DNA from 2 places in the Inmirania thermothiophila genome. Region 1 is predicted to be linked to the other one. Evidence: predicted binding sites of a transcription regulator. Region 1 holds the regulator's gene; the other holds the start of a gene.
What was found. The regulator sigma-54, encoded in region 1, starts transcription at its own class of promoters, with help from an activator protein. The targets are predictions, from matches to a motif close to TGGCANGNTNCNTGCTT.

Region 1 (14,375 bases):
CCTCGGCACCGCCGAGGAGCGGGCCGCCTACCGCCGCGGGCTCGTGGCCTACCTGGAGCGGCACGTGGACCGGCTCGACGCCGACAGCCGCCGCCGCCTCGCCACCAACCCACTGCGCATCCTCGACAGCAAGGATCCGGAGACGCGCGCGGTGGTGGCGGAGGCGCCGCGGCTGTGGGACCATCTCGGCCCCGAGTCGCGGGCCCACTTCGAGGGCCTCAGGGCGCTGCTGGACGAGGCCGGCGTGCGCTACGAGGTCAATCCCTACCTCGTGCGCGGCCTCGACTACTACGCCCGCACCGTCTTCGAATGGATCACCGACCGGCTCGGTGCGCAGGGGACCGTGTGCGCCGGCGGCCGCTACGACGGGCTCGTGGCGCAGCTCGGCGGGCAGCCGACGCCCGGGGTGGGCTTCGCCATCGGCCTCGAGCGGCTGGTGGAGCTGCTGGGGGAGGGGGCGGGACCGGACCCGCAGGCACCCCACGCCTATCTGGTCTCGGTGGGCGAGGGCACGCGCGCGGCGGCGCTCCTGCTCGCCGAGGCGCTGCGCGATGCGGTGCCGGGGCTGCGGCTGCTGGTGCACTGCGGCGAGGGCGGGTTCAAGGCGCAGCTCAGGCGGGCCGACCGCAGCGGCGCGCGCTGGGCGGTGATCCTGGGCGAGAGCGAGCTCGCCGAGGGCCGCGTCGGGCTCAAGGACCTGCGCGCCGACGCGCCCCAGCGCAGCCTCGCGCGCGAGGCGCTGGCCGGGGAGCTGGCGCGGCTGCTGAGGGAGGAGGCAGGCTGATGGTGGACGGTTACGTATCGGACCACGAGCGCGCCGAGGCGGTGCGCAAGTGGCTGCGCGACAACGGCGCCGCCGTCGTGGTGGGGGTGGCGCTGGGGCTCGGGGCGCTGTTCGGCTACCGCTGGTGGCAGGCGCGGGCGCAGGCCCACGCCGAGGCCGCCTCCGCCGCCTACGAGCAGGTCCTGGCGGCGCTGCGGGCGGGGGACGCCCAGGCGCTGGAGGCGCAGGTGCGCGTGCTCGCCGAGGGCGGCTTCGAGGACACCGCCTACGCCGCCCTGGCGGCGCTTGCCCAGGCGCGGGCGCGGCTCGATGCAGGGGATGCCGAGGGGGCCGAGGCCGCCCTGCGCCGGGTCGAGGCCGAGGCGCCGTGGCCGGCGCTGCGGGATCTGGCGCGGCTGCGCCTTGCGCGGCTGCGCCTTGCGGCCGGCGACGCCGAGGGCGCGGCGCGCCTCCTCGGGGGTGTCGCGGGCGGTTTCGAGGCGGCGCGGGCGGAGCTTCGCGGCGACATCGCCCGGGCCCGGGGCGAGCGCGAGGAGGCGGTGGCCGCCTACCGCGAGGCCCTGGCCGCCGGCGCCGCCAACCGCGGCCTGCTGCGCATGAAGCTCGAGGCGCTCGGGGCGGGCGCCGGATGACGAGGGCGGCGCTGCTGGCGATGGCGCTCCTGCTCGCCGGCTGCGGCGGGGCCGAGGTGCTGGATCCGCCGGCGCCGCTGCCCGCGGACGAGGGTGTCGCGCCGCTCGTGCCGCGCTGGCGTCTGCCCCTCGCGGGGGCGGTGGAGGGGCTCAGGCCGCGGCCCGCGGTGGCCGGCGACCGGGTGCTCGCGATGGCGCCGGCGGGCGAGGTGGTGGCGGCGGGCCTCGAGGACGGCCGCGTGCACTGGCGGGCGGCGGCGGGCACCGGGCTCACCGCCGGGGTCGGTGTGGGCGAGGGCCTCGCCGTGGCCGCCGGCGGCGAGGGCGAGGTCCTGGCCTTCGCCCTCGAGGACGGTCGCCTGCGCTGGCGCGTGACGGTGGAGGGGGAGGTGCTGGCCCCGCCCACGGTGGCCGGCGGGCGGGTCTTCCTGCGCACCGCCGAGGGCCGGCTGCTCGCCCTCGACGCCGCCGACGGCCGCCGGCTCTGGGTGCAGGAGCAGGCGGTGCCGGCGCTGTCGCTGCGGGGCACGGCCCGCGCCGTCCCCAGCGACGGCGCGGTGGTCACCGGCTGGGCCGACGGGCGCGTGAGCGCCCACCGGGTGGCCGACGGGGCGCCGCTGTGGGTGGTGCGGCTGGCGACCCCCAGGGGGACGACGGAGCCGGCGCGCATGGTGGACGTGGACGCCGATCCGGTGGTGGCCGACGGCCAGGTCTACGCCGCCGCCTACCAGGGAAGGATCGGGGCCATCGCCGCTGGCGGCGGGGTCCTTCTGTGGGCGCGGGACCTCTCGGTCTGGTCGGGGATCGCGGTCGCCGGCGAGGCGGTGGTGGCGAGTGCGGCCGACGGCGTGGTGTGGGCCCTGGAGCGGGCCGGCGGGCGGGCGCTGTGGCGGCAGGAGGCGCTGCGCAACCGGCGCCTGAGCGGCCCGGTCCTGCATGCCGGCCTCCTGTGGGTGGGGGATCTCGAGGGCTGGGTGCACGCCCTCGACCCGGCCGACGGCGCCCTGCGGGGGCGGGTGCGGGCGGGCGAGGGCCAGGTGCTGGCCCTGGTGGCGACGACGGCGGGGCTGCTGGTGCGCCACGCCGAGGGCCTGACCCTGCTGGCGGCGCCGCGCGGGGGCTGAGCGCCGTGCTGGAGGCGCTGGCCCACTACGGGCACTTCCTGGTCACCCTGCTCGCGGTCATGGACCCCTTTGCCGCGGTGCCCGTCTTCCTCGCCCTCACGGAGCGGCAGACGGCACCGCAGCGGCGGCGCACGGCGGGGGTCACCGCGGCGACGGTGCTGGCGGTGCTGGGGCTCTCGGCGGTCTTCGGCGAGGCGGTGCTGCGGGCGATGGGGGCGAGCCTGGCGTCGTTTCGCATCGGCGGCGGCATCATCCTCCTCATGATGGCGCTGGAGATGCTGCGCGCGCGCCCGAGCCAGGTCCAGCAGACGCCGGAGGAGATCGCCGAGGCGGGGGCGCGCGAGCAGGTGGCGGTGGTGCCCCTCGGGGTGCCGCTGCTCGCCGGACCCGGTGCCATCAGCGCCGTGATCATCGAGGCCCACCGCGAGGCGGGGCTCGGTCACCGGGCCGCGGTACTGCTGGCGGTGGCGCTGGCGGCCCTGCTGCTGTGGGCGACCCTGCGCCTTGCCGCACCCATCGGCGCCCGCCTCGGCCACATCGGGATCAGCATCGCCAACCGACTGGTGGGCCTGGTGCTCGCGGCGATTGCGGTGGAGATCCTGGTGGGGGGGCTGCGCGAGACCTTCCCGGTGCTGGCCGGGGGCTGAGCCCGGTCAGACCGCCCGCCCCAGGGCTCCGCGCGCCCAGGTCTCGATCTGCTCGGCGCTCATGGCCCCGGAGACGCGGCCGAGCTCGCGCCCGCGGTGCAGCAGCACCAGGGTGGGCACGCCGCGGATGCCGAAGCGGGCCGCCTCCTCCGGGTAGCGCTCGGTGTCGAGCTTGCCGAGGCGCATGTGCGGCTCGAGGCGGGCGGCGGCGCGGGCGAAGGCCGGGGCCATGATCCGGCACGGGCCGCACCACGGGGCCCAGAAGTCCACCAGCAGCGGCAGGTCGCCGCGCTCGGCGTGACGGGCGAGGGCGTTGGGGTCGAGGTTCACGGGCTCGCCCCCGAACAGCGGCTGGCGGCAGCGCCCGCAGCGGGGGCGGGCCTCGAGGCGCGCGGCCGGCAGCCGGTTCACGGCCTGGCAGTGCGGGCAGACGATGTGGAGGGGATCGCTCATGGGTCGTGGCTCCAGGACGGACTGCTTCCTCAGATGGTGACCGCCGCAGGCGCTTTCAAGTCACCGGCCGTGCGCGGCTATGCGCTGATGGTGGCGGCTGCCGCCCTCTGGGGGCTCATCGGCCCGGTCTCGCGCGTCGCCTTCGCCGAGGGCATGGCGCCGCTGGAGGTGGCGTTCTGGCGGGCGCTGCTGGCCTGGGGGCTGTTCGCGCTGCAGGGCGGTCGCCGGGTGCTGGCGGTGCGGCCGGGGGAGCTCGCGCCCCTGGCCGCCTTCGGCGTCGTGGGGGTGGCGGTCTTCTACGGCGCCTATCAGCTGGCGGTGCGCGACGGCGGCGCCGCCCTGGCGTCGGTGCTGCTCTACACCGCGCCGGCGTGGGTGGCGCTGCTGGCGTGGTGGCTGCTGGGCGAGGGGCTCGGGGCGGCCAAGCTCGCCGCGCTCGCGCTCACCCTCGCGGGTGTCGTGGGGGTGGCCGCCGACGGCGGCAGTCTGACGGGCGGGGCGCGGATCCTGCCGGCCCTCTTCTGGGGGCTCGTCTCGGGCCTCGCCTACGCCCTCTACTACATCCTCGGCAAGCGCTGGCTCGCCCACCACCCGACCCCGGTGCTGCTCGCCTGGGCGCTACCGGCGGGGGCGCTGGGCCTCGCCCCCTTCGTGGGGGCGGCCCCTCCGAGCGCGCGCGCCTGGGGCGCGGTGGCCTTCCTCGCGGTGGGCTCCACCTGGCTCGCCTACAGCCTCTATTACGCGGGGCTGCGGCGGCTGGAGGCGTCGCGGGCGGCCCTGGTGGCGACCCTCGAGCCGGTGGTGGCGGCGCTGGTGGCGTGGCTCTGGTGGGGCGAGCGCTTCGGCGCCGCAGGCTGGCTCGGGGCGGCGCTCATCTTCGCCGGGGTGGTGACGGCGGTGGCGGCGCCGGCTCAGGCCAGGTAGAGGCTGGCCAGCCCCAGGAAGGCGAAGAAGCCCACCACGTCGGTGACGGTGGTCAGGGCCATGCTGCCGGCGAGCGCCGGGTCGATGCCCATCCGGCGCAGGGCGAGGGGGATGGTGAGGCCGGCGAAGGCGGCGCAGATGAGGTTGATGATGATGGCCGCGGCGATGACGGCGGCGATCTGCGTGTTGTCGAACCAGAACCAGGCGATGAGCCCCACCACCACCGCCCAGGTCATGCCGTTGAGCAGCCCCACCAGGAGCTCCTTGGTGAGGAGCCATGCGGCGTTGGCGCTGCTCACCTGGCCGAGGGCGATGCCGCGGATGGCGAGGGTGAGGGTCTGGCTGCCGGCGATGCCCCCCATGCTGGCGACGATGGGCATCAGCACCGCGAGCGCCACCACCTGGTCGATGGTGTCCTGGAACAGCCCCACCACCCAGGAGGCGAGGAAGGCGGTGGCGAGGTTGACCCCGAGCCAGAGGGCGCGGCGGCGGTAGCTCACCGGCACCGGGGCGAACATGTCATCCTCCTCGTCGAGGCCGGCCATGCTCAGCAGGGCCTGGTCGGCCTCCTCGCGGATGACGTCCACCACGTCGTCCACGGTGATGCGCCCGAGCAGCCGGCCGCGCTCGTCCACCACCGCCGCCGAGACCAGGTCGCGGTGCTGGAAGAGCTGCGCCACCTCGGTGGCGGGGGTGGTGGCGGGGATGCCCTCGGGCTCGCGCTCCATGACCTCGGCGACGGTGAGGATCGGGTCCCGCGTCAGCAGCGCCGTCAGCGGCAGCACCCCCAGGTAGCGGCCGTTGCGGTCCACCACGAAGAGGCTGTCGGTCAGCTCCGGGATCTCGCCGCGCATGCGCAGGTAGCGCAGGACCACGTCCAGGGTGACGTCGGCGCGCACCGTCACCGTGTCGGTGTTCATGAGCCCGCCGGCGGTGTCCTCGGGGTAGGACAGCACCGCCTCGAGGCGCCGGCGGTTCTCCTGGTCCATGGAGGCCAGGACCTGGCGGATCACCGTGTCGGGCAGGTCCTGGAGGATGTCGGCGAGGTCGTCGGGATCGAGGCCCTCCAGCGCCGCCACCACCTCCTCGGCCTCCATGTCCTCGAGGAGCGTGGCGCGGACCTCGTCGTTGAGCTCGGCGAGCACGTCGCCGTCGTAGCTCTCGTCCACCAGCTCCCACACCACCGCACGCTGCGGCGGCGGCAGCGACTCGAGCAGGCGCGCGATCTCGGCCGGCGGCAGGGCGTTGAGCATGCGCGCCACGCGGCGCAGGGTGCCGGTCTCGAGGGCCTGGGTGAGGGCCTCGAGGTGGGCGGCGGTGCGGGTGCGGGTCTCTGCCGGCTCGGCCATGGGCGCCTTCCTGATCGGGGGGCCGCGCCGTTGCGGCCCGCGCCACAGTGTAGCAGCGGCCCCGGGCGGGGTCAGGCGCGGCCGGCGGCTCAGAAGAGGTCGGCGTTGAGCTCGCCGAGCAGGGCCGCGATCTCGTCGGGATCGGCGAGGCGCAGGATGCGGCGGGCGATGCGGGCGGCGGCCGCGGCCTCGGTGGCCGCCACCACCTCCTTGATCTCCAGCAGCGTGGTCGGGTGCATGCTGAGCTCGCGCAGCCCGAGGCCGAGGAGCAGCCGGGTGTAGCGGGGCTCGCCCGCCATCTCGCCGCAGAGGGCGACGGGGACACCGGCGCGCCGGCCGGCGGCGATGGTCTGGTGCACGAGCCGCAGCACCGCGGGGTGGAGGGGGTCGTAGAGGTGGCTCACGGCGTCGTCGACGCGGTCGATGGCCAGCGTGTACTGGATGAGGTCGTTGGTGCCGATGGAGAGGAAGTCGAGCCGGCGGGCGAAGAAGCCGGCGGCGACGGCGGCGGCGGGGACCTCGATCATGCCGCCCACCGGCAGGTGGGGGTCGAAGGCGGCGCCCTCGGCCGCGAGGGCGGCGCGGGCCTCGTCCACCAGGGCCAGGACCTGGGCGAGCTCGCGCGGGCTCGAGAGCATGGGGATCATCATGCGCACCGGCCCCTCGGCGGCGACGCGCAGGATCGCCCGCACCTGGGGCAGGAACAGCCCCGGCTCGCGCAGGCAGAGGCGGACGGCGCGCAGGCCGAGGGCCGGGTTGGGCGGCGCTGCCCCGTCGCCGGCGCCGCGCCCGTCCACCTGCTTGTCGGCACCGAGGTCGAGGGTGCGGATGGTGAGCGGCAGGCCGCGCAGCTCCCGCAGCACCTGGCGATAGGTCTCGTAGTGCTCCTCCTCGTCCGGCAGGTCGCGCCGGTTCATGAAGAGGAACTCGGTGCGGTAGAGGCCGACGCCCTCGGCGCCGACGTCGCGCGCCGCGGCCACGTCCTCGGGCAGCTCGATGTTGGCCATGAGCGCGACGCGCTCGCCGTCGCGGGTGGTGGCGGGGCGACGGCGTAGGCGCCGGAGGCGCCCCTCGCGGCGGCGCACCTCGCGCTGGCGCCGTCGGTAGTGGCGCAGCACCGCCGCATCCTCGGTGGCCAGCACGCAGCCTGCGGCGCCGTCCACCACCAGCGTCTCGCCCTCCCGCAGCAGGCGGCGGGCGCCGCGCACGCCGGCCACCGCCGGGATGCGCAGGCTGCGGGCGAGGATCGCGGTGTGCGAGAGGGGGCCGCCGCGCTCGGTGACCAGGGCGGCGATGCCCTGCTGATGCATGAGGACGAGGTCGGCGGGGGTGAGGTCCTCGGCCACCACCACGCGGCCGTCCAGACCCTGCGGCCGCCGCCTGCCGCCCGGGCCGCCGCCCTCGGCCAGCAGCCGCTGGATGCGTCCCACCACGTGGTCGACGTCGTCGCGGCGCGTGCGCAGGTAGGGGTCGTCCATCTCCTCAAACACCTGCACCAGGGCGTCGCGCTGCATCTTCAGCGCCCACTCGGCGTTGACGCGCCGCTCGCGGATGAGCCGCTCCGGCGTCGTCGTGAGGGTGGCGTCGTCGAGCATCAGGAGATGGGTGTCGATGAAGGAGCGGATGTCGGCCGCCGCCGTGGGGGGGATCTGCTCGCGCACCGCCCGCAGCTCGGCCCGCGCCGCCTCCACCGCGCGCCGGTAGCGCGCCACCTCCGCCTCGAGGCGGTAGCGGGGCAGGCAGTACTCCACCGCCTCGAGGACGGCGGCCTCCACCACGTGGGCCGGCCCGATGGCGATCCCACGGGCGACGCCGATCCCCCCGAGCTCCACCACCACCCTCAGCGCTCCTCCCCGAAGCGCTCGCGCACCAGGGTCTCGATGGCGTCGGCGGCCGCGGCGGCGTCCGGCCCGCGCGCCTCCAGCTCCACCATCGTCCCCTGGGCGGCGGCCAGCATCATCACCCCCATGATGCTCTTGGCGTTGGCCTCGCGGCCGTTGCAGCGCAGGGTGATCTCGGAGGCGAAGCGCGAGGCCGTCTGGACGAGCTTGGCGGCGGCGCGCGCGTGCAGTCCGAGGCGGTTGACGATCTCCATGCGGCGGCGGATCTCGCACTCGGGCATCACTCGGGCTCTCCCTGCTCGCTGGCGACGATGCCGGCCGCGGCCCCCTCGGCGGCGCGTCGGGCGAGCTCGGCGAGGTCGCGATCGGCGTAGTTGAGCACCCGCAGCAGCATCGGCAGGTTGATCCCGCTGACGCTGCGCACGCGGCGGCCCCGCGCCGCGCGGGCGACGAGGTTGGCCGGGGTGGCGCCGTGGAGGTCGGTGAGGACGAGCACGCCGGCGCCGCGGTCGAGGCGGTCGAGCGCGGCCTCGATGGCCGCCGCGAGCGCCTCCGGGCGGCCGCCGGGCTCGCTCGCCACCACCTCCAGCGGCATGCGGGTCTCGCCGAGGATGCCGCGCGCGGCCGCAAGGAGGGCCCCGCCCACGGCCCCGTGGGTGACGAGCAGTAGCCCCACCGGCGGTCTCGCCGTCACCGCTTGAGCTCCCGGTGCTGGACGAGGACCTGCCACCGCCCTTGCGCGCGCAGGCGCTGCGCCAGCCGCTCGGCGACGTAGACCGAGCGGTGCCGTCCCCCGGTGCAGCCCACCGCCACCGCGAGGTGGGGGCGGTTGTCGGCCTCGAAGCGGGGGATCCAGCGCCCGAGGAAGGCCTCGATGTCGGCGAGGAGCGCACCGCTGGCGGGCTGCTCGTCGAGGAAGCGCGCCACCGCCTCGTCGCGGCCGGTCAGCGGCCGAAGCTCGGGCACCCAGTGGGGGTTGGGCAGGCAGCGGGCGTCGAAGACGAGGTCGGCGTCGGCGGGCACGCCCTGGCGGTAGGCGAAGGACTGCACCAGCAGCGACAGCCGCCCGCGGGGGCGCCGGGCGACGCGCTCGCGCACCAGGTCGCGGAGCTGGTGGATGCTGAGTCCCGTGGTGTCGAGGAAGAGATCCGCGGCCTCGCTCACCGGCGCGAGCAGCCGGCGCTCGCGCTGGATCGCCTCGCGCAGCCCCGTGCGCGGGCCGGCCAGCGGGTGGGGGCGGCGGGTCTCGGCGAAGCGGCGCACGAGGGCCTCGTCGCCGGCGGTGAGGAAGACCACCTCGGTGTCGACGCCGGCATCGCGCAGCCCGGCGAGGATCTCCGGGAAGCGGCGCAGGTCGGCGGCGACGTTGCGGGCGTCGATGCCCGCGGCGGCCCCCGGGTAGCGGCCGCGGCGGTGGCCCTCGATCCCGGTGGCGAAGTCGTGCAGGAGCACCAGCGGCAGGTTGTCGACGCAGTAGTAGCCGAGGTCCTCGAGGGTGTGCAGCGCCGTGCTCTTGCCCGAGCCGCTCAGCCCGCTGACGATGACCAGCCTCACCGCGGCCCCCGTTCCAGCAGCCGCTGCTGGTGCGCGGCGAGGTCGGCGGCGGCGTCGTAGCCCTGGCGGGCGAGCAGGTGCTGGCGCACGGCGGCCTCCACCAGCACCGCCAGGTTGCGCCCGGGGGCGACGTAGAGGGTGACCTCGGGGATGCGCACGCCGAGGATCTCGCGCTCGCGCACGCTGCCGCGCAGGCGGTCGATGGCCTCGGGGGCGACCGCGTCGAGGGGCTGCAGGTGCACGATCAGGCGCAGGTAGCGGGCGCTCTTGACGGCGTCGGCCCCGTACATGGCGCGGACGTTGAGGATGCCGAGGCCGCGGACCTCGAGGAAGCCCTCGCCCGGCTCCGGGCTGCGTCCGGTGAGCAGGTCCGGGGCGACGCGGGAGAAGACCGGGCAGTCGTCGGCCACCAGGCGGTGGCCGCGGCTGATGAGCTCGAGGGCGAGCTCGCTCTTGCCGACGCCGGCCTCGCCCGTGAGCAGCACGCCGCTGCCCAGGACCTCGAGGAAGACCCCGTGGAGGGTGACCTGCTCGGCGAGCAGCGTGGCGAGGTGGTACTGGAGGCGGCTGATGAGCTCGGGGCTGGGCAGCTCCGAGCCGAACAGCGGCGTTCCGCCGGCCTCGGCCGCCTCCACCAGCACCGCCGGGGCGGGGCAGCCGTCGGCGACCACGGCGAAGCCGGTCTCGGGGCCGAGGGCGCCGGCGAGGAAGGCCGCGGGTCCGCCCGGGGCCTCGCACAGCCGCTCCAGCTCGTGCAGGCCCAGGACCGGCACCCGCGGCGGGCGGATGGGATTGAGGTAGCCGACGAGCGCCATCGCGGTGTAGGACGGTCCCGCCGGCTCGAGGATGCGGTCGCGCCCGTCGCTTCCGGCGATGTGGGTCAGCCGCAGCGGCTCGCGCAGCAGCTCCACCACCTGGGCGGCCGTGATCCGCCGGGTCATGGCGCCCCGGTCGCCGCCTCCGGCCAGCCCTGCACCAGCCGCAGCAGGGCCTCGCTGCTCCCGGCCTCGCGCAGGCGCGCGCAGAAGGCCTCGTCGGAGAACATGCGCGCCAGCTCGGCGAGGATCTGCAGGTGCTCCTCGGTGGCCTCCTCCGGCACCACGAGGCCGAAGAGGAGGTCCACCGGCTGCTCGTCGAGGGCGTCGAAGTCCACGCCCTGACGCAGGGTGAGGAGGGCGCCCACGGCGGCGCCGTGACCGAGCCGCCCGTGGGGCAGCGCGACCCCGTGCCCGAGGCCGGTGCTGCCGAGCCGCTCGCGCCCGAGCAGCGTCTCGAAGATGCGCACCGGGTCGAGCTCCCCGCCGGCGTCGGCGAGGAGGTGGCTCAGGGTCTCGAGGGCCCGCTTCTTGCTTGCCGCCTCGACCCCCCAGGCGACCCGGTCCGGGCTCAGCAGGTCGGCGATGCGCACGTTGCCTCCTTCCGCCCTCAGGCCTGCGCCGCGCCCTCGCGCTTGTGCTCGCCGCCGCGGCCGCGGCCGTTGAGCTTCTCCTTGTGCTTGAGGATCTGCCGGTCGAGGCGGTCGGCGAGGACGTCGATGGCGGCGTAGAGATCCTCCTCCACCGCCTCGGCGAAGAGCTGCGCCCCGGAGACGTGGACGGTGGCCTCCGCCTTCTGCCGCGTCTTCTCCACGCTGAGGATCACGTGCACGTTGGTGACGTGGTCGAAGTGGCGCTCGAGGCGCTCGAACTTCTCCAGCACGTAGTTGCGCAGCGCCTCGGTGACCTCCACGTGGTGGCCGGTGACGTTGATCTGCATGCTCGGCTCCTCTTGGCTCGGGTCCTGGGTCCCGGCAGGGGCTCAGACGAGCCGCCTGCGCTCGCTCGACGATGGGATGGCCATGGCCTCCCGGTACTTGGCCACGGTGCGGCGGGCGACGCGGATCCCCTGCTCGCCCAGCAGGCGGGCGATCATGGCGTCGCTCAGCGGTCGGGCCGGGTTCTCCGCCTCCACCAGCTTGCGGATGAGGGCGCGGATCGCCGTCGCCGAGGCGGCGCCGCCGTCGTCGGTGGCGATCTGGCTCGAGAAGAAGTACTTGAACTCGAAGATCCCGCGCGGGGTGTGCATGTACTTGCGGGTGGTGACGCGGGAGACGGTGGACTCGTGGATCCCGACGGCCTCGGCCACGTCGCGCAGGATCAGCGGCTTCATGGCGATCTCGCCGTGCTCGAGGAAGCCGCGCTGGCGCTCGACGATGCAGGTGGCCACCTTGAGCAGGGTCTCGTTGCGGCTGCGCAGGCTCTTGATCAGCCAGCGCGCCTCCTGCAGGTGGCTGCGCAGGCAGGTGCCGTCGGCGCCGCCCCGGCCCACCAGGGCGGCGTAGCGGGGGTTGATGCGGACGCGCGGCGTCGCTTCGGGGTTGAGCTCGACCCGCCAGACCCCTTCCTCCTTGCGCACGATGACGTCGGGGATGATGTACTCGGGCGGCGGCCCGGGGAGGCTGCTGCCGGGGCGCGGATTGAGCGAGCGCACCAGGGCCACCACCTCCCGCAGCGCCTCGAGATCGACGCCGAGGGCCTCGGCGAGCTCGGCGTGGCGGCCGGCGGCGAGGGTCTCGAGGTGGCCGTCCACGAGGCGCAGGGCCTGGGCGCGCCAGGGTGTCTCCTCCGGCAGCTCGAGGAGCTGGATGCGCAGGCACTCGGCGAGGCTGCGAGCCCCCACCCCCGGCGGGTCGAAGTGCTGGATGCGGTGGAGCACCGCCTCGGCCTCCTCGACGGTGACCTCCGGCCCCGCCGCGGCGACGATCTCCTCGAGCCCGGCGCCGAGGTAGCCGTCCTCGTCGATGGCGTCGATGATGAGGGTGGCGAGGAGGCGGTCGCGCTCGCTGAAGGGGGTGAGCTCGAGCTGCCAGGTGAGGTGGTCGCGCAGGGACTCGCCGTCGTGGCTCACGGGCTCGAGGCCCCGTTCGTCCTCGTCGCCGCCGCCGCCGCCGTAGAGGACGGCGCCGTCGTAGACGTCCTCCCAGGAGCTGTCGACGGGGAGCTCGTCCGGGATCTCGCCGCCGTCGCCGCCGAGCTCGCGCTCGCCGGCCTCCTCCGCCGCGGCCTCGGCGGCGACCTCCGCCTCGGTCTCCTGCTCGCCCTCCTCCTCGAGCTCCAGCATCACGTTGGACTCCAGCGCCTGCTGGATCTCGGCCTGCAGCTCCAGGGTCGAGAGCTGCAGCAGGCGGATCGCCTGCTGCAGCTGCGGCGTCATGGTCAGGTGCTGCCCGAGGCGGAGCTGCAGGGTCTGTTTCATGGGCTGGCGCTGGCGGCCGCGGTGCTCATCTTGGCCGTCATTCTACCCGAGCCCCGTTGCCGCTGCAGGGATCAGAGGCGGAAGCCCTCGCCGAGATAGACCCGCCGGACCTGCTCGTCGGCGAGGATCTCCTCGGGGGTGCCGGCGGCGATGACGCGGCCGGCGTTGACGATGTAGGCGCGGCCGCAGATGCCGAGGGTCTCGCGCACGTTGTGGTCGGTGACGAGGACGCCGATGCCGCGCCGGCACAGGTGGGCGATGATGCGCTGGATGTCCAGGACCGAGATCGGATCGACTCCGGCGAAGGGCTCGTCGAGGAGCATGAAGCGGGGCTCGGCGGCGAGGGCGCGGGCGATCTCGACCCGCCGCCGCTCGCCCCCCGAGAGCGACAGCGCCGGCTGTGCGCGCAGGTGGCCGATGTGCAGCTCCTCGAGGAGGGCCTCCAGGCGCGAGCGCCGCGCCGGGGGGTCGAGGTCGCGGCGCGTCTCGAGGACGGCGAGGATGTTCTCCGCCACCGTGAGGCGGCGGAAGACCGAGGGCTCCTGGGGGAGGTAGCCGAGGCCGGCGCGGGCGCGCAGGTGCATCGGGCGGCGGGTGATGTCCTCGCCGTCCAGGAGGATGCGCCCGGCATCCGCGGCCACCAGCCCCACGATCATGTAGAAGCTGGTGGTCTTGCCGGCGCCGTTGGGCCCGAGCAGGCCCACCGCCTCGCCGGGGCCGACCCGCAGCGAGACCCCGTCCACCACCTTGCGCCCGCGGTAGCGCTTGACGAGTCCTTCGGCCTCGAGCCCGCTCATCGCCCGTCGCCGGTCGCGCCCTCGCGCGGCGCGAGCAGGATGTGCACGCGCGCATCGCCGCCCTCGGCCCGGATGCGCCCGTCGGCGATGCGGTACTCGATGTGCTCGCCGCGGAAGCGGTCGCCGCCCTGGCGCAGCCGCGCCTCCCCGGTGATCACCACGACCTCGCCGCGCAGGTCGTAGTCGATGCGCCGGCCCTCGCCCCGGAGGGGGCGGCCCTCGGCGTCCACGTCCTCGAGGGTGGCGGGCGCCCCCTCGGCCTCGAGGCGCGCCGGCCCCTGCGCGTCGTTGCGCACCACGACGCGGTCGGCGCGCACCACCCGCCGGCCCTGGGTGACCACCACCGCGCCCTCGTAGACGCTGACGCCGCGGTTGTCGTCCACCTCCACGCGGTCGGCCTCGAGCTCGATGGGCGGCGGCGCCGCCGCCGCGCCCAGCGCCGCCGCGAGCAGCGCCGCCGCGGCCAGGAGGCGCCACGGCAGGGTGCGGTCAGGGTGTCGGTTCATGGCGTCCCCTCACCTCGGCCAGCAGCGTGATGCGGCCCGCGCCGGCAAGCTCGGCGCGCAGGCCGCGCCCCCGGATCCTGCGCCCGGGGGCGGCGAAGTCCACCTCGGCGTCGGTGGCGGCGCGCTCGCGGTCGAGCTCCAGCAGGAGATCGCGGGTGTCGAGGCGCGCCGGCGGCGCGAGCCGCTCCAGGCGGGCGGCGCCCTCCAGGCGCAGGCGCTGGCGGTCGGCGGAGAGCCGGCCGCGCTCGGCCTCGGCCCGCCAGCGCGTGCCCGCGGCATCGACGAGGGCGACGCGGGGCGCGTCGAGCTCGGTGGTGCCGTCGTCGCGGTAGTGCACCATGCGGCGGGCGCGCAGGCGCCGGCGGGGGGCCCCGGCCTCGTCGAAGCCCACCGCCTCCCCCTCGCTCACCCACCAGTCGGCGACGTGGGCGGGCCCGGGGAGCGGCGGTGCCGCGCCCTCCTGCCGCCGCACCAGGCCGAGGAGGGCGGCGGCGAGGGCGGTGGCGCCGAGGAAGGCGGCGGCAGCGCGC
Region 2 (14,375 bases), on a different contig from region 1:
GCGCCGGGGGCGGCCCGCCCTCGGGGTCCTGGTGGCGGGGAGCGACCTCCTGGACCAGTACGTGATCCGCCACCCGGAGTTCTTCCTGGAGGCGAGCCCGGAGCGGGCGCGCATCGACCCGGACCAGCTCCTGATCCTGCTCGACCACGTCCGCTGCGCCGCCTTCGAGCTGCCCTTCCGCGACGGCGAGCGCTTCGGCGGGGTGGACGTGGGCGAGCTGCTGGCCTACCTCGAGGCCCAGGGCGTGCTTTACCGCGAGGGCGGGCGGTGGCACTGGATCGCCGACAGCTATCCGGCCAACTCGGTGAGCCTGCGCTCGGTGGCGGAGGGCAACTTCGTGGTCGTGGACGAGAGCGCCGACGGCGGCCGGGTCATCGCGGAGGTGGACTACGCCAGCGCCCCCGTGACCCTCTACGAGGGGGCCATCTACCTGGTGCAGGCCCGCCCCTACCAGGTGGAGCGCCTCGACTGGACGGGGCGCAAGGCCTACGTCCGGCCGACCCGCGCCGACTACTACACCGAGGCCATCGACTACGCGCGGCTGCGCATCCTCGACCGCTGCGCGGCCGCGCGCTGGGGCGCCGCCGTCGCCGCCCACGGCGAGGTCCACCTCGTCCGCCGCGTCGCCGGCTACAAGAAGATCCGCTACTACAGCCACGAGAACGTGGGCTACGGCGAGGTCCGGCTGCCGGACCAGGAGATGCACACCACGGCGGCGTGGTGGCAGCTCGACCCGGAGGCCCTCGAGCGCGCCTTCGCCTCGCGCGACGAGGCCCTCGACGGCTTCCTCGGGGCTGCCTACGCCCTCCACCACGTGGCCGCGCTGCACCTCATGGCCGAGCCGCGCGACCTCGGCCGCGCCGTGGGCGACGGCGAGGCCGGCTGGTGCTCGGTGGTGGGGGCCGACGGGCGGGGCGGCATCCGCGGCGCCGACGGGTCGGCGCTGGAGGCGGGGGCGCTCGCCCGCTTCCGGCCCACGGTCTTTCTCTACGACGCCTATCCCGGCGGGATCGGCCTGTCGGAGCCGCTGTACGAGGCGCGGGCGCAGGTGGTGGCGGGGGCGCTGGCGCTGGTGCGCGAGTGCGCCTGCCGGGCCGGCTGCCCGGCCTGCGTCGGCCCGGTGCTGGCGGGCGACGAGGCCGGGGTGCGCACGCCGCGGGCGGCGGCGCTGCGGGTGCTGGAGCTGCTCGCCGGTGACGGACCTTAGCGCGCGGCTGGCGCGGCTGCGCCGCGAGGCCGGCGCGCCGCGGCCGGCCCCCCTCGGGGGGCTGGCGGAGCGGGAGCGGCGGCGCCGCGCCGCCGCCGAGCGGGCGCTGGCGGCACGGCTCGGGGCGCGGCAGCCGGCACCCGGGCTGCTCGCGCTGGAGGCCCGCCTGCCGCTGCCGCGGGCGCTCGCCGCGGCGCCGCTCGAGGCGCTGCCCGAGGCCGCAGGGGTGGCGCCGGACGAGCTCGTCTTCATCGACACCGAGACCACGGGGCTCGCCGGCGGGAGCGGCACCGCGGTCTTCCTCCTGGGGCTTGCGCGCATCGAGGGCGGGGCGCTGCGCCTGCGCCAGCTCCTGCTCACCGCCTTCGCCGGCGAGGCCGCGCTCTACGAGGCGGCCGCACCCTGGCTCAGGGGGGCGGCGCTGGTGAGCTACAACGGGCGCAGCTTCGACCTGCCGCTGATCCAGGCGCGGGCCCGCCTCGCCGGGGTGGCCCTGCCGGCGCACCGCGGCCACATCGACCTCCTCCACGGGGTGCGCAGGGCCTGGGGCCATCGCCTCGCCGACTGCCGCCTGGCCCGCGTGGAGGCCGAGATCCTGGGGCGGCCGCGGCGCGGGGACCTGCCGGGCAGCGAGGCCCCGGCGGCGTGGCTCGCCTGGCTGCGCCTCGGCGAGGCCGCGACCGTGGCCCGCGTCGTCGCCCACAACCGCCGCGACGTCGCGGTGCTCGCCGAGCTCCTCGCGCGCCTGGCGCACGCCCACCGCGCACCGCACCGCCACGGCGCCGATGGGGTGGGGGTGGCGCGGGCGCTGGCCCGCGCCGGGCGCCTCGCCGAGGCCTGCGCGGTGATCGCCGCCGCCGAGGGCGTGGCCGCCATGCGCGAGCGGGCGGAGCTGCTGCGCCGCGCCGGCTGCACCGAGGCGGCGCTCCCCCTGTGGCGGCGGCTGGCGGCGGTGGGGGATGCCGGCGCCGTGGAGCGGCTGGCCAAGTACCACGAGCACGTGCGCCGCGACTTCGCCGCCGCGCTCGCCTGGGCCGAGCGGCTGCCGCCGGGGCCGGCGCGGGCGCGGCGCTGCGCCCGCCTGCGCCGCCGGCTCGCGGCCGGAGGCGGGTCGCGCTAGAGTAGGCGGCCTCGACCGAGGGAGGGGGAACGATGGGGGGTCCCAACTATCCGCGCTTCGACACCCTGACCCTGCACGCCGGGCAGCGGCCGGACGGCGACTTCGGCGCCCGCGCCACGCCCATCTACTTCACCACGTCGTTCGTCTTCCGCGACACCGACCATGCCGCGGCGCTGTTCAACGCCGAGCGCCCGGGGCACGTCTACTCGCGCATCTCCAATCCCACCACGGCGGTGCTCGAGGAGCGCATCGCCGCCCTCGAGGGCGGCGTCGGCGCCGTCGCCACGGCGAGCGGGCAGGCGGCGCTGCACCTCGCGGTGGCGACCCTGATGGGCGCGGGCGGGCACATCGTCGCCTCGCGCTCGCTCTACGGCGGCTCGCACAACCTGCTCGCCTACACGCTGCCGCGCTTCGGCATCGAGACCACCTTCGTCGACCCCCGCGATCCGGAGGCCTTCCGCCGCGCCATCCGCCCCGAGACGCGCCTGGTCTTCGCCGAGACCATCGGCAACCCGGGCCTGGAGGTGCTGGACATCCCGGCGGTGGCGGAGGTGGCGCACGCGGCGGGGCTGCCGTTGCTGGTGGACTCGACCCTCACCACGCCCTACCTGCTGCGCCCCCTGGAGCACGGGGCGGATATGGTGCTGCACTCGGCGACCAAGTTCCTCGGCGGGCACGGCGTGGCCATCGGCGGCCTGCTGGTGGACGGCGGCACCTTCGACTGGGAGGCCTCGGGGCGCTTCCCGACCCTGACCGAGCCCTACGAGGGCTTCCACGGCCTCGACTTCGCCGAGGAGTACGGGCCGGCCGCCTTCATCGCCCGCGCCCGCCGCGAGGGGCTGCGCGACTTCGGCGCCTGCATGAGCCCGGTCAACGCCTTCCACATCCTGCAGGGGCTGGAGACCCTGCCCCTGCGCATGGCGCGCCACGTGGACAACGCCCGCCGCATCGTCGAGTTCCTGGCCGGCCACGAGGCGGTGGCGTGGGTGCGCTACCCCGAGCACCCCGACCATCCGGACCGGGCGCTGGCGGCGCGGCTGCTCCCGCGCGGGGCCGGGGCCATCGTCAGCTTCGCGATCCGCGGCGGGCGCGAGGCAGGGCGGCGCTTCATCGAGCGGCTGCGCCTCTTCTCGCACCTGGCCAACGTGGGCGACGCCCGCTCCCTGGTCATCCACCCCGCCAGCACCACCCACCACCGCATGGACCCCGCGGCGCTGCGCGAGGCCGGCATCGACGAGGGGCTCATCCGCCTCTCGGTGGGGCTGGAGGATGCGCAGGACCTGATCGAGGATCTGGCCGCCGCCCTGCGCGCGGCGCAGAAGTGAGGAGGGCACCATGGAGCTGAGGGTCGAGGGGCGGCGGGTCCACGTCTACACCGGCGGGCGGCCGGACGACCCCGCGCGGCCGGCCGTCGTGCTGCTGCACGGCTCCGCCCAGGACCACACGGTGTGGCTGTGGCAGAGCCGGTACCTCGCCCACCACGGCTGGCGCGTGCTCGCGGTGGACCTGCCGGGGCACGGGCGCTCCGAGGGGCCGCCGCTGCCGCGCATCGAGGACCTGGCGGGGTGGACGGCGGCGCTGCTGGAGGCCGCCGGGGCGGGCCGCGCGGTGCTGGCCGGGCACAGCATGGGCTCGCTGGTGGCGCTGGAGACGGCGGCGACGGAGCCCGACCGGGCCGCCGCGCTGGTGCTGGTGGGGACCACCTTTCCCATGGCGGTCAACGAGGCGCTGCTCGCCGCGGCGCGGGCCGACGACCACGCCGCCCTGGACATGGTCAATCTGTGGGGCCACGGGAGCGCCATGCACCTGGGCGGCCACCCGGTGCCGGGGATGTGGATGCTGGGGGCGGGGATCCGCCTCCTGGAGCGGGCCGCTCCGGGGGTGCTCTACACCGACCTCGCCGCCTGCAACGCCTATGCGGCGGGGCTGGAGCGCGCGCGCCGGGTGCGCTGCCCGGTGCTGGCGATCCTCGGCGGCGCCGACCGCATGACCCCGCCGCGTGCGGCGCGGCCGCTCCTCGACGCCCTGCCGGGGGTGCGCGAGGTGGTGGTCCCGGGGGCCGGGCACATGCTCATGGTGGAGGCCCCGGACGCGGTCCTCGACGCGCTGCGGGGCTTCCTCGCCGAGGCGGCCTAGGGCGGCGTGCCGCAGGCGCGGCGCCGACGAACCGTTCCCGGCAGCGGGAACCGGCTCCCGGAACCGGCAAGGCGGGCGGCGGGAGGTTGCCGCAGGCGGTCGCGGCGGGATGGCGCACGGGCCTGATCCTGCTGGATCCGGGTGCGGTCCGGCGGCCTTGGCGCAGGATTTGCTTATGATATGCTGAGGACGGTCCTCAGGGAGGCCAGGGACGGGGGCGGGAGGCCGCGCGCCGCGGGGCGCAATCCGCAAGGCACGGGGGGCAAGACCATGCTGTTCGGGCTGCTGATGCTCTGGCTGGGCGTGGCCATCGGTCTCTTCCTGGGGGCGCTGCTGGGTGCGGGCGGCGGGGCGCGCCGCGCAGAGGACGTCCCCCCGGCGCGGGGCGCCGAGATCATCCCGTTCCGCGCCCGCGGCTGACTCAGAAGCGCTCTCGGCCGTCCCATACGCTGGCGGCCCGCCGCCGGTCGGCAAGCCTGCGCCGCGGCGTCTTGTCCGGCTCGTAGCGCACCATGGCGCGCCGGTCCGGGTTCTCGCGGCGCTGGTAGCGCCGCCGCTCCGGTCCCTGGTAGCCCCCCTTCTCCTCCATCGCCTTCGCTCCGTTCCGGCCTGTCGCCCCCAGTCTAGGCCACGCCCGCGGCGGCCGCGAGGCGGGGCTAGAATTGGGGGCGGCGGAGGGGGAGGCGTGTCATGCTCTACCTGGTCCAGCACGGGCGGGCGAAGAGCGAGGCGGAGGATCCGCAACGGCCCCTCACCGAGGCCGGCGCCGCGGAGGTGCGGCGGGTGGCCGAGGCGGCGGCACGCATCGGGGTGCGCCCGCGGCGCATCCTGCACAGCGGCAGGCTCCGGGCGGCCGAGACCGCGGCGATCCTCGCCGAGGCGCTGGCGCCGCCGGAGGGGACGGCCGAGCAGCGCCACCTGGGGCCGCAGGCCGACCCCGCCCGCATCGCGGCCGAGCTCCACGACGAGCGCGACGTCATGATCGTGGGCCATCTGCCGCATCTCGAGCGGCTCGCGGCCTACCTGGTCACGGGCGCGCCGGAGCCGGCCGTGATCCGCTTCCGCAACGGCGGCATCGTGGCCCTGGCGCGCACCGAGGAGGAGGATCGGCGCGTGATCGTCTGGACCCTCTATCCGGGGCTCTGCGCCTGAGCGGGGATGGGCGGGCCGGTCTATCGCGGCTACGACCGGGCGGCCCTGGACGCCCAGTACGACGCGCGCGCCGCGGTGCCGGAGCACGGGGCGTACTTCCGCCGCTGGGAGGCGGCGAGCGCGGCGGCGCGGGCGCGGCTGCGGGCGGAGCGGGACCTGGCCTACGGTGCGTGCCCCCGCTGCGAGCTCGACTACTTCCCGCCCGCAAGGACGGGGGCGCCCCTGCTGCTGTTCGTCCACGGCGGCTACTGGCGAAGCCTCGACAAGGACCTCTTCTCCTTCCTCGCGGTGCCGTGGGTGGAGGCGGGCGCGGCGGTGGCGCTGCCGCGCTACCCGCTGGCGCCGGAGGCGCCGCTCGACGAGATCGTGGCCGCGGTGCGCGAGGCGGCGCTGTGGCTGTGGGAGGGTGCGGCGCGGCTCGGATTCGACCGCGGGCGCATCGTGGCGGCGGGGCACTCGGCCGGCGCTCACCTCGCGGCGATGCTGCTCCTCACCCCCTGGCAGCAGCACCCGGGGGTGCCGGCGGAGCTGGTCCGGGGCGCCCTGTGCCTGAGCGGGGTCTACGACCTCGAGCCCATCCGCCTCTCCTACCTGGAGGCGGACCTGCGGCTCGCGCCCGAGGACGTGGCGCGGCCGAGCCCGCTGCACCTCGCCGCGGGGGTGCCGCCGCGGTGGCTGGTGCTTGCCGTGGGCGGCGCCGAGAGCGACGAGTTCCGCCGCCAGCAGTCGGCCTTCGCCGACGCCGCCCGCGCCGCGGGTCACCGGGTGCAGGCGGTGGAGGTGCCGGGCCGCCACCACTTCTCCATCGTCGAGACCCTGGCCGATCCCGCCTCGCCGGTGAGCGCGCTGCTGCGCGGTCTGCTCTTCGAGGCGCCGGAAACGCCGTGACCACCTCCGCGGCCGGATCGGAAGGCCTCTGAGCAGGCGCGATCCGGCGGCGCCCTCCAACGACTGCGGCAAGTCCCCGTTTTTGCGTGGGCGCGCGGCGGCGCGCCGCATTGGCACGGATCTTGTTCCGCGATGGGCTGGAGCCATGCCCGGCCCCGGCGTCCGGGTCGGCATCTGCGGAAACGGGGGAGACAGCGGTGAACATCGAGGAGCTCATCGAGCGCACGGATCTCGGTGCCGCGGCGGCCGCGCGCATCGGCTGCTCGCGGCGCGATTTCATGAAGTTCATGGGCACCCTGGCCGGGACCATGGGGCTCACCACGGCGGGCTTTGCGCGCATGGTGGAGGCGGCGGATGCGCCGCGCCGGCCGCCCGTGATCTGGCTCTCGGGCCAGGAATGCACCGGCTGCACCGAGTCGTTGCTGCGGGCGGAGCACCCCACCCTGGAGGCGCTGATCCTGGACACCGTCTCCCTGGATTACAGCGAGACGTTGTGCGCGCCCGCCGGGCACTGGGCCGAGAAGTCCAAGCGGGACTCCATGAAGACCAACTGGGGCAAGTACGTCCTCGTCATCGAGGGGGCCATCCCCACGAAGGACGACGGCGTCTATTGCAAGATCGCGGGCAGGACCATGCTGGAGCACGTGCGCGAGGCGGCCGAGGGGGCGGCGGCGATCCTCGCCATCGGCTCTTGCGCCTCCTGGGGCGGGATCCCCTCCAGTGGGCCGAACCCCACCGGGGCCCGCGGCGCGCCCCAGGTCCTCGCCGGCAAGACCGTGATCACCATCCCGGGCTGCCCGCCCAACCCGTACAACTTCCTCTCCACCGTCCTCTACCTGCTCACCTTCGGCAAGGCCCCCGAGCTCGACGCCTACGGGCGTCCGCGCTTCGCCTACGGGCGGCTGATCCACGAGAACTGCGAGCGTCGGGCGCACTTCGATGCCGGGCGCTTCGCCCGCCAGTTCGGCGACGAGGGGCACCGCAAGGGCTGGTGCCTCTACAAGCTCGGCTGCAAGGGGCCGGAGACCTACGCCAACTGCCCGCAGATCCTCTTCGGCGACGTCGGCGTGGGCAGCTGGCCGGTGGGCACGGGCCACCCCTGCTTCGGCTGCACCGAGCAGGGGGTGGGCTTCACCAAGGCCATCCACGAGCTCGCCGAGGTCAAGACCTACGCCCCGCCGGCCACCTTCCCGCGCGTGGACGAGCCCGTGGGCGAGGGCGTCACGCCCACCGCGGCGGCCCTGCTCGGCGCGGTGGGCGGGGTCGTGGTGGGGGCCGCGGCGATGGCCACGCGCCGGCTCGCCGCGGCCGAGAAGCCGCAGGACGGGCAGGACGGCGAGGCCTGAGGAGGGCGGGGGATGAAGCGACGCGACTTCCTCAAGGCGGCCGGCGGGCTGGGGCTTGCCGGGGCCGCCGCCCCGGCGGCGGCGCGTCCCAATCTCGAGCCGATCCCGGACGGCTACGCCATGCTCTACGACTCGACCCTGTGCGTCGGCTGCAAGGCCTGCATGGCGGCGTGCAAGCGGATCAACGGCATGCCGCCCGAGCCCATGGGCGAGGAGACGCAGTGGGACGCCCCGCGCGACCTCTCCGGCAGGACGCGCAACGTCATCAAGGTCTGGAAGCGGGGCGCGGCGCGCAACAAGGACGACGAAGAGGACGGCTACGCCTTCGTCAAGCGGCACTGCCTGCACTGTGTGGACCCGAGCTGCGTCTCGGTCTGCCCGGTCAGCGCCATGCGCAAGGACCCGAAGACCGGGGTGGTGACCAACGACCCCGACGCCTGCATCGGCTGCCGCTACTGCGTCTACGCCTGCCCCTTCGACGTGCCCAAGTACGAGTTCCACGAGCCCTACGGGCGGATCCAGAAGTGCGAGTTCTGCAACCAGCCCGGGGTGGCGCGCCTCGACCAGGGGCTGCTGCCGGGCTGCGTCGAGGTCTGCCCCACGGGGGCGTCGCTCTTCGGCACCCGCGAGGAGCTGCTCGCCGAGGCCCGGCGCCGGCTCGCCCTTAAGCCGGGTGAGCCCTACCGCTATCCGCGCGAGCGGGTGGGGGCCGGGGTCGGGCACGTGCGCCCGGCGCCGCGCTACGTCCAGCACATCTACGGCGAGAAGGAGCTCGGCGGCACGCAGGTGCTCTACCTCACGGGGGTGCCGCACGAGTACCTCGGGCTGCCGCGGCTGCCCGAGCGGTCCTACGCCTCCATCTCGGAGACCGTGCAGCACACCCTCTACAAGGGCTTCGCCGCGCCCGTGGCGGCCTTCGCGGGGCTGGCCTGGATCGTGCGGCGCAACGTCGAGCGGCGCGGCGAGGTGGGCCGCGACGACGGCAGGGAGGAGGAGCGATGAGCGAGGCACGTCCCGTCGGCGGCCGTCTGCTGACGATCCCGACCCTGGTGCTGGCGGCGCTGGCCGCGGTGGCCGGCCTCATCCTGGCCAAGCGCTTCGCGCTGGGCCTGGGGGCGGTGACCCACCTCAACGGCGGCTACCCGTGGGGGCTCTGGGTGGTGGCGGACATCGTCATCGGCACCGCCTTCGCCTGCGGCGGCTACGTGGTGGCCTTCACCGTCTACGTCCTCAACAAGGGGCGCTACCACCCGCTGGTGCGCCCGGCGCTGCTGGCGAGCCTGCTCGGCTACGGCCTCGGCGGCGCCGCCGCGTTCATCGACATGGGGCGCTACGGCAACTTCTACAACATGTTCCTGCCCTGGCAGGTGAACGTGAACTCGGTGATGCTGGAGGTGGGCCTGTGCGTGTTCACCTACGTGCTGGTCCTCGCCGTCGAGTTCCTGCCGGTGGTGGCGGAGGCGGCGCGCTGGACGCGGCTGCGGCGGCGGCTCGAGCGCTGGCTCTTCCTCTTCATCGCCCTCGGGCTCGTGCTGCCGACCATGCACCAGTCCTCGCTCGGCTCGCTCCTGATCTCGGCCGGGTACAAGATCCACCCCCTCTGGCAGTCGATGGCGCTGCAGCCGTTCTTCGCCCTCCTGACCGCGATCCTGATGGGGCTCGCGATCGTGATCTTCGAGTCGGCGATGGCCGCGGCGGGGCTTCGGCACGAGCTGGAGAAGCCGCTGCTGACGGGGTTCGGGCGCGGCGCGCTGGGGCTCACGGTGGCCTACCTCGCGCTGCGCCTCGGGGACCTGGCGATGCGGGGCGCGCTGGGCGATGCCCTGGCGGGGGATCTGCGCGGCAACCTCTTCCTGCTGGAGACGGCGCTGTTCGTCTTCCCGGTGGTGGTGCTGGCCGGGCCGCTGGGGCGGCGGGCGCCGTGGCTGTTCCTCGCCGCCCTCTCGCTGGGGCTGGCCGGGGCGCTCTACCGGCTCAACGCCTTCCTCATCGGCTTCCTCGCGAGGCCGGGCTACGTCTACTTCCCGTCCGCGGAGGAGATCCTGGTCACGGTGGGGCTGGTGGCCTTCGAGATCCTCGTCTACCTGGTGGCGGTCAAGCGGCTGCCGGTGCTGGCGGCGCCGGCGCGGGCCGCCTGAGGCCGGGGACGGGGCGGTTCCACGTCTTCATCGGGGGAGAGCACAACGTGTCGACTCGCATCACCATCGATCCGGTCACGCGCATCGAGGGACACCTGCGCATCGACTGCGAGGTCAAGGACGGCCGGGTGGTCAAGGCCTGGGCCTCGGGGCAGATGTGGCGGGGCATCGAGAAGATCCTGATCGGGCGCGATCCGCGCGATGCATGGATCTTCACCCAGCGCATCTGCGGCGTCTGCACCACGGTGCACGCCATCACCTCGGTGCGTGCGGTGGAGAACGCCATCGACCTCGAGGTGCCGCTCAACGCCCAGTACATCCGCAACATGATCATCGCCGCGCACGGCATCCACGATCACATCGTGCACTTCTACCACCTGGCGGCGCTGGACTGGGTGGACATCACCTCGGCCCTCAAGGCCGATCCGCGCAAGGCGGCGCAGCTTGCGGAGAGCCTCTCCGAGTGGCCCGGCAACAGCGTCCACGAGATGCGCCGCGTCCAGGACAAGCTCAAGGGCTTCGTCGCCAGCGGCCAGCTCGGCGTCTTCGCCAACCACGCCTGGGGCCACCCCGAGATGCGGCTGCCCCCCGAGGTGAACCTGATCGCGGTGGCGCACTACCTGCAGGCGCTCGAGTACCAGCGCATCGCCAACAAGATCGTCTCCACCCTCGGGAGCAAGACGCCGCACATCCAGAACCTCGCCGTGGGCGGCGTGGCCAATCCCATCAACCCGGACTCGCAGTCGACGCTCACCATCGAGCGGCTGATGCTCATCAAGGCCGCCATCGACCGGCTGCACGACTTCATCCATCAGGTCTACCTCAAGGACGTCGCGGTGGTGGCCGCCCATTACCTGGACTGGGCCGGCCACGGCAGCGGCGTCACCCACTACCTCTCGGTGCCGGACCTGCCCCTGGACGGCAAGGGCACCCGCTTCGCCATGCCGGGCGGCTACATCCGCGGCGCCGACCTGGAGGGCGGCTTCACGCCCATCCGCAGCTTCGGCGACGCCGCCTTCCGCGACAGCGTCGCCGAGGCCGCCCGGCACGCCTGGTACCGCGACGAGGGGCCGCTGCACCCCTGGGAGGGGCGCACCGAGCCGCAGTACACGGACTTCCAGGACGAGGGCAAGTACTCCTGGATCAAGTCGCCCACCTTCCGCGGCGACCCCGCGCAGGTGGGGCCGCTGGCCAACGTGCTGTGCATGTACGCCGCCGGCCACGAGGGCGCGCGCCGCTACGTGGGCGAGCTGGTGCAGACCGTCGCCGCGCTCACCGGCAAGGACGTGCCCCTCTCGGCGCTGCACTCCACCCTCGGGCGGCATGCCGGGCGCGTGGTGCGCACCGCCATCCTCTACGACAACCTGGTGGCGCAGTGGCGGCTGCTCATGGACAACATCGCCCGTGGCGACCACGACACCTTCAACCCCCCGTCCTTCCCGAAGGGCGAGGTGCGCGGCTTCGGCTTCCACGAGGCCCCGCGCGGGACCCTCTCCCACTGGGTCGTGATCGAGGACGGCAAGATCCGCAACTACCAGTGCGTGGTGCCCACCACCTGGAACGCCGCGCCGCGCAACGCCGATGACGAGCCGGGCCCCTACGAGGCGGCCCTGGTGGGCACCCCGGTCCGGGATCCCGAGCAGCCGCTGGAGGTGCTGCGCACCGTGCGCAGCTTCGACCCCTGCCTGGCCTGCGCGGTGCACCTGCACGACCCGGCGACGGGGCGCGCGGTGCAGGTCAAGGTCAGCTGAGCCGTGGCGGTCCTGGTCCTCGGCATCGGCAACCTGCTGCTCTCGGACGAGGGCCTCGGCGTGCACGCGGTGCGCGCCCTGGAGCGGGACTGGGTGCTGCCGGCCGACGTGGAGGTGGTGGACGGCGGCACCGCGGGGATGGAGCTCCTGGACCTCATGGCGGGGCGCGAGCACGTGGTGGTGATCGACGCCGTCAAGGCCGAGGGCCCGCCCGGGTGCGTGCTGGTGCTGCGGGACGAGGCCGTGGGGGCCTACTTCCGCGGCCCCATCTCGCCGCACCAGCTCGGGCTCTCGGACGTGCTGGCGGCGCTCGCGCTGTGCGAGCAGACGCCGCGCGGGCTCACCCTCGTGGGCGTGGTGCCGGCCTCGCTGGAGACGGGGCTCGCCCTCTCGGAGCCGGTGCGCGAGGCGCTGCCGCGGGCGCTGGCCGAGGTGGTGGCGGAGCTGCGCCGTCTCGGGCGCGAGCCGGTGCATCGCGCGGCCTGAGCGCCATGTGCCTCGCCGTGCCGTCGCAGGTGGTGGCCGTCGGGGAGGGCACCGCGGTGGTGGAGGCCTTCGGCCGGCGGCGCGAGGTGAGCCTGCTGCTGCTCGACGCGCCGGTGGTGCCGGGCGACTATGTGCTGGTGCAGGCGGGGGGCTTCGCCTACGAGAAGGTGGAGCCGAAGCGGGCCCGTGAGGCCCTGGCGGAGATCGAGGCCCTCCTCGGGGAGGGCGGGGAGGCACCGGATGGAGCCGTCGGCTGGTAGCGTCGGTGGGCCCGGGCCGCTGCTGGAGCGGGTCTTCGAGCGCATCCACCGCGAGTCCATGCAGGGTCTGCCGCTGGTGAACCCGGCCCTGCGGGTCAGGGCGGTGGGCTTTCGCCGTCTCGCCGATGCGGGGCGCTGGGTGGGGGTCCTGGTGACGCCCTGGTTCATGAATCTCATGGTCCTCTCGGACGGCACCCGTCCCCTGCCCGAGGCGGCGACGGGGGAACGGGTGACCCTGCGCTTCCCCTCCGGGGCGTACCGCTTCACCGCGGGCGAGGTGGAGGAGGTGGGGCGCTACCTCTTCTGCTCCCTGGCCTCGCCCGTGCACTGCTTCCCGGACGCGGAGACCGCCGAGCGCACGGCGGCGGAGGTGATGGAGCTGCTGCTGCGCGCGCCCGAGGGGGCGCAGGAGGCGCCGGCGCCGGATCCCGGGCGCCGCGGCCTCCTCGGGCTCGGGCGCTGCGCGCGCCGGGCGGAGGCCGGCGCGTGAGCCTCGTCCACGTCCTCGCCCTCGGCTTTCTCGTCGGCATGCGCCACGCCGTGGAGGCCGACCACGTCGCCGCCGTCGCCTCGCTCGCCACGGGCAGCGCCAGCCGGCGCGAGACGGTGTGGAAGGGCGTACTGTGGGGGGTCGGCCACACGCTGACCCTGTTCGCGGTGGCGGTGGCGGTCCTGGCGGGCGGGGCGACGCTCACCGAGGAGACGGCGCAGCGTCTGGAGCTCGCCGTGGGGGTCATGCTCGTGCTCCTCGGCCTCGACGTCCTGCGCCGGCTCGTGCGCGAGCGCGTCCATTTCCACGCCCACGCCCACGAGGACGGGCGGGTGCACCTGCACGCCCACGCCCACCGCGGCGAGGCAGGGCCCCACGACCCCGCGCGCCACGTCCACCGCCACCCCGCGGGGCTGCCGCTGCGGGCCCTGGCGGTGGGGATGATGCACGGCATGGCGGGCTCGGCGGCGCTCCTGGTGCTCGCCGCCGGGGCGGTGGGCGGCACCGCCCTCGGGCTCCTCTACGTGGCCGTCTTCGGCCTCGGCTCCATCCTCGGCATGGGCCTGCTCTCGGCGGCCATGAGCGTGCCGCTGGCCTGGTCGGCCCGCGCCCTCACCTGGGCCCACAACGGCGTGCAGGCCGCCATCGGGCTCCTCACCCTCGGGCTGGGTGCCCGCATGGTCTGGGAACTGGGGGTCGCGGGGGGTGCGCTGCTGCCCTGAGCGGCGGCCCCTCAGTGCACGGTGCAGACCATGCAGGGGTCGAAGGAGCGGACCACGTGCTGCACCGCCACGGGGTCGGTCTCGCCGGGCCGCACCGGGGCGCCGACCAGGGCCTGCTCCAGCGGGCCCGGCACCCCGGCGGCGTCCCGCGGCGAGAAGTTCCAGGTGGTGGGGGCCACGATCTGGTAGTTCCGGATCCGTCCGCCCGCGACCTCGATCCAGTGCCCGAGACCGCCGCGGGCGGCCTCCACCAGGCCTGCGGCGCGCCCGTCCGGCACGGACGGGGCCGGCGCGATGAAGGGTGCCTCGGGCTCCAGCGCCTGGGCCCAGCGCTCCATGGCCGGCACCAGGCGGGCGCACTCCAGGAGCCGTCCCAGCACCCGCGCGAGGACGTGGGTCCCCTCGCGCACCAGGTCCAGCGCCAGGGGGTGCCCGGCGAGGGCCTGGCGGGCGATCGCGCCCACCTCCACCGGGCTCCCCGCAAGCCGCGGCGCCTTGCACCAGGTGTAGCCCCCGGGGGCCTCGGGGTCGGGCTCGGTGGTCCCCTCCGCCGGCGGGAGCGGGGCGGCGCCGCGGCGCAGCCAGGCGTGGCTGTGATCCTCGGTGATGGCGTCGGGATCGAGGGCCTCGGGGCGGCCGTCCCGCAGGAGACCTGCGGGAAAGAGGGGGCCGTCGGTCC

Region 2: a site for sigma-54 is predicted at 6,615-6,631, ahead of EDC57_RS08660 (hydrogenase small subunit). Genes of this name have one in related genera too.

What each region holds. Positions count from the first base shown of each region.
Region 1 is NZ_RJVI01000003.1:275,213-289,587, forward strand. Features, by position in the region: gene hisS (histidine--tRNA ligase) at 1-784, shown strand, start outside; gene EDC57_RS12030 (YfgM family protein) at 784-1,416, shown strand; gene bamB (outer membrane protein assembly factor BamB) at 1,413-2,540, shown strand; gene EDC57_RS12040 (MarC family protein) at 2,546-3,187, shown strand; gene trxC (thioredoxin TrxC) at 3,194-3,640, opposite strand; gene EDC57_RS12050 (DMT family transporter) at 3,674-4,564, shown strand; gene mgtE (magnesium transporter) at 4,552-5,913, opposite strand; gene ptsP (phosphoenolpyruvate--protein phosphotransferase) at 6,003-7,751, opposite strand; gene EDC57_RS12065 (HPr family phosphocarrier protein) at 7,754-8,035, opposite strand; gene EDC57_RS12070 (PTS sugar transporter subunit IIA domain-containing protein) at 8,035-8,448, opposite strand; gene rapZ (RNase adapter RapZ) at 8,445-9,308, opposite strand; gene hprK (HPr(Ser) kinase/phosphatase) at 9,305-10,249, opposite strand; gene ptsN (PTS IIA-like nitrogen regulatory protein PtsN) at 10,246-10,716, opposite strand; gene hpf (ribosome hibernation-promoting factor, HPF/YfiA family) at 10,734-11,063, opposite strand; gene EDC57_RS12095 (RNA polymerase factor sigma-54) at 11,106-12,542, opposite strand; gene lptB (LPS export ABC transporter ATP-binding protein) at 12,614-13,339, opposite strand; gene lptA (lipopolysaccharide transport periplasmic protein LptA) at 13,336-13,845, opposite strand; gene lptC (LPS export ABC transporter periplasmic protein LptC) at 13,829-14,375, opposite strand, start outside.
Region 2 is NZ_RJVI01000002.1:616,517-630,891, reverse strand. Features, by position in the region: gene EDC57_RS08690 (DEAD/DEAH box helicase) at 1-1,207, shown strand, start outside; gene EDC57_RS08685 (ribonuclease H-like domain-containing protein) at 1,194-2,327, shown strand; gene EDC57_RS08680 (O-acetylhomoserine aminocarboxypropyltransferase) at 2,360-3,652, shown strand; gene EDC57_RS08675 (alpha/beta fold hydrolase) at 3,663-4,463, shown strand; gene EDC57_RS12820 (hypothetical protein) at 4,734-4,883, shown strand; gene EDC57_RS12815 (hypothetical protein) at 4,885-5,052, opposite strand; gene sixA (phosphohistidine phosphatase SixA) at 5,154-5,615, shown strand; gene EDC57_RS08665 (alpha/beta hydrolase) at 5,622-6,503, shown strand; gene EDC57_RS08660 (hydrogenase small subunit) at 6,701-7,849, shown strand; gene hybA (hydrogenase 2 operon protein HybA) at 7,862-8,851, shown strand; gene hybB (Ni/Fe-hydrogenase cytochrome b subunit) at 8,848-9,987, shown strand; gene EDC57_RS08645 (nickel-dependent hydrogenase large subunit) at 10,035-11,738, shown strand; gene EDC57_RS08640 (HyaD/HybD family hydrogenase maturation endopeptidase) at 11,742-12,224, shown strand; gene EDC57_RS08635 (HypC/HybG/HupF family hydrogenase formation chaperone) at 12,230-12,484, shown strand; gene hybE ([NiFe]-hydrogenase assembly chaperone HybE) at 12,465-12,974, shown strand; gene EDC57_RS08625 (HoxN/HupN/NixA family nickel/cobalt transporter) at 12,971-13,696, shown strand; gene EDC57_RS08620 (nickel-dependent hydrogenase large subunit) at 13,708-14,375, opposite strand, start outside.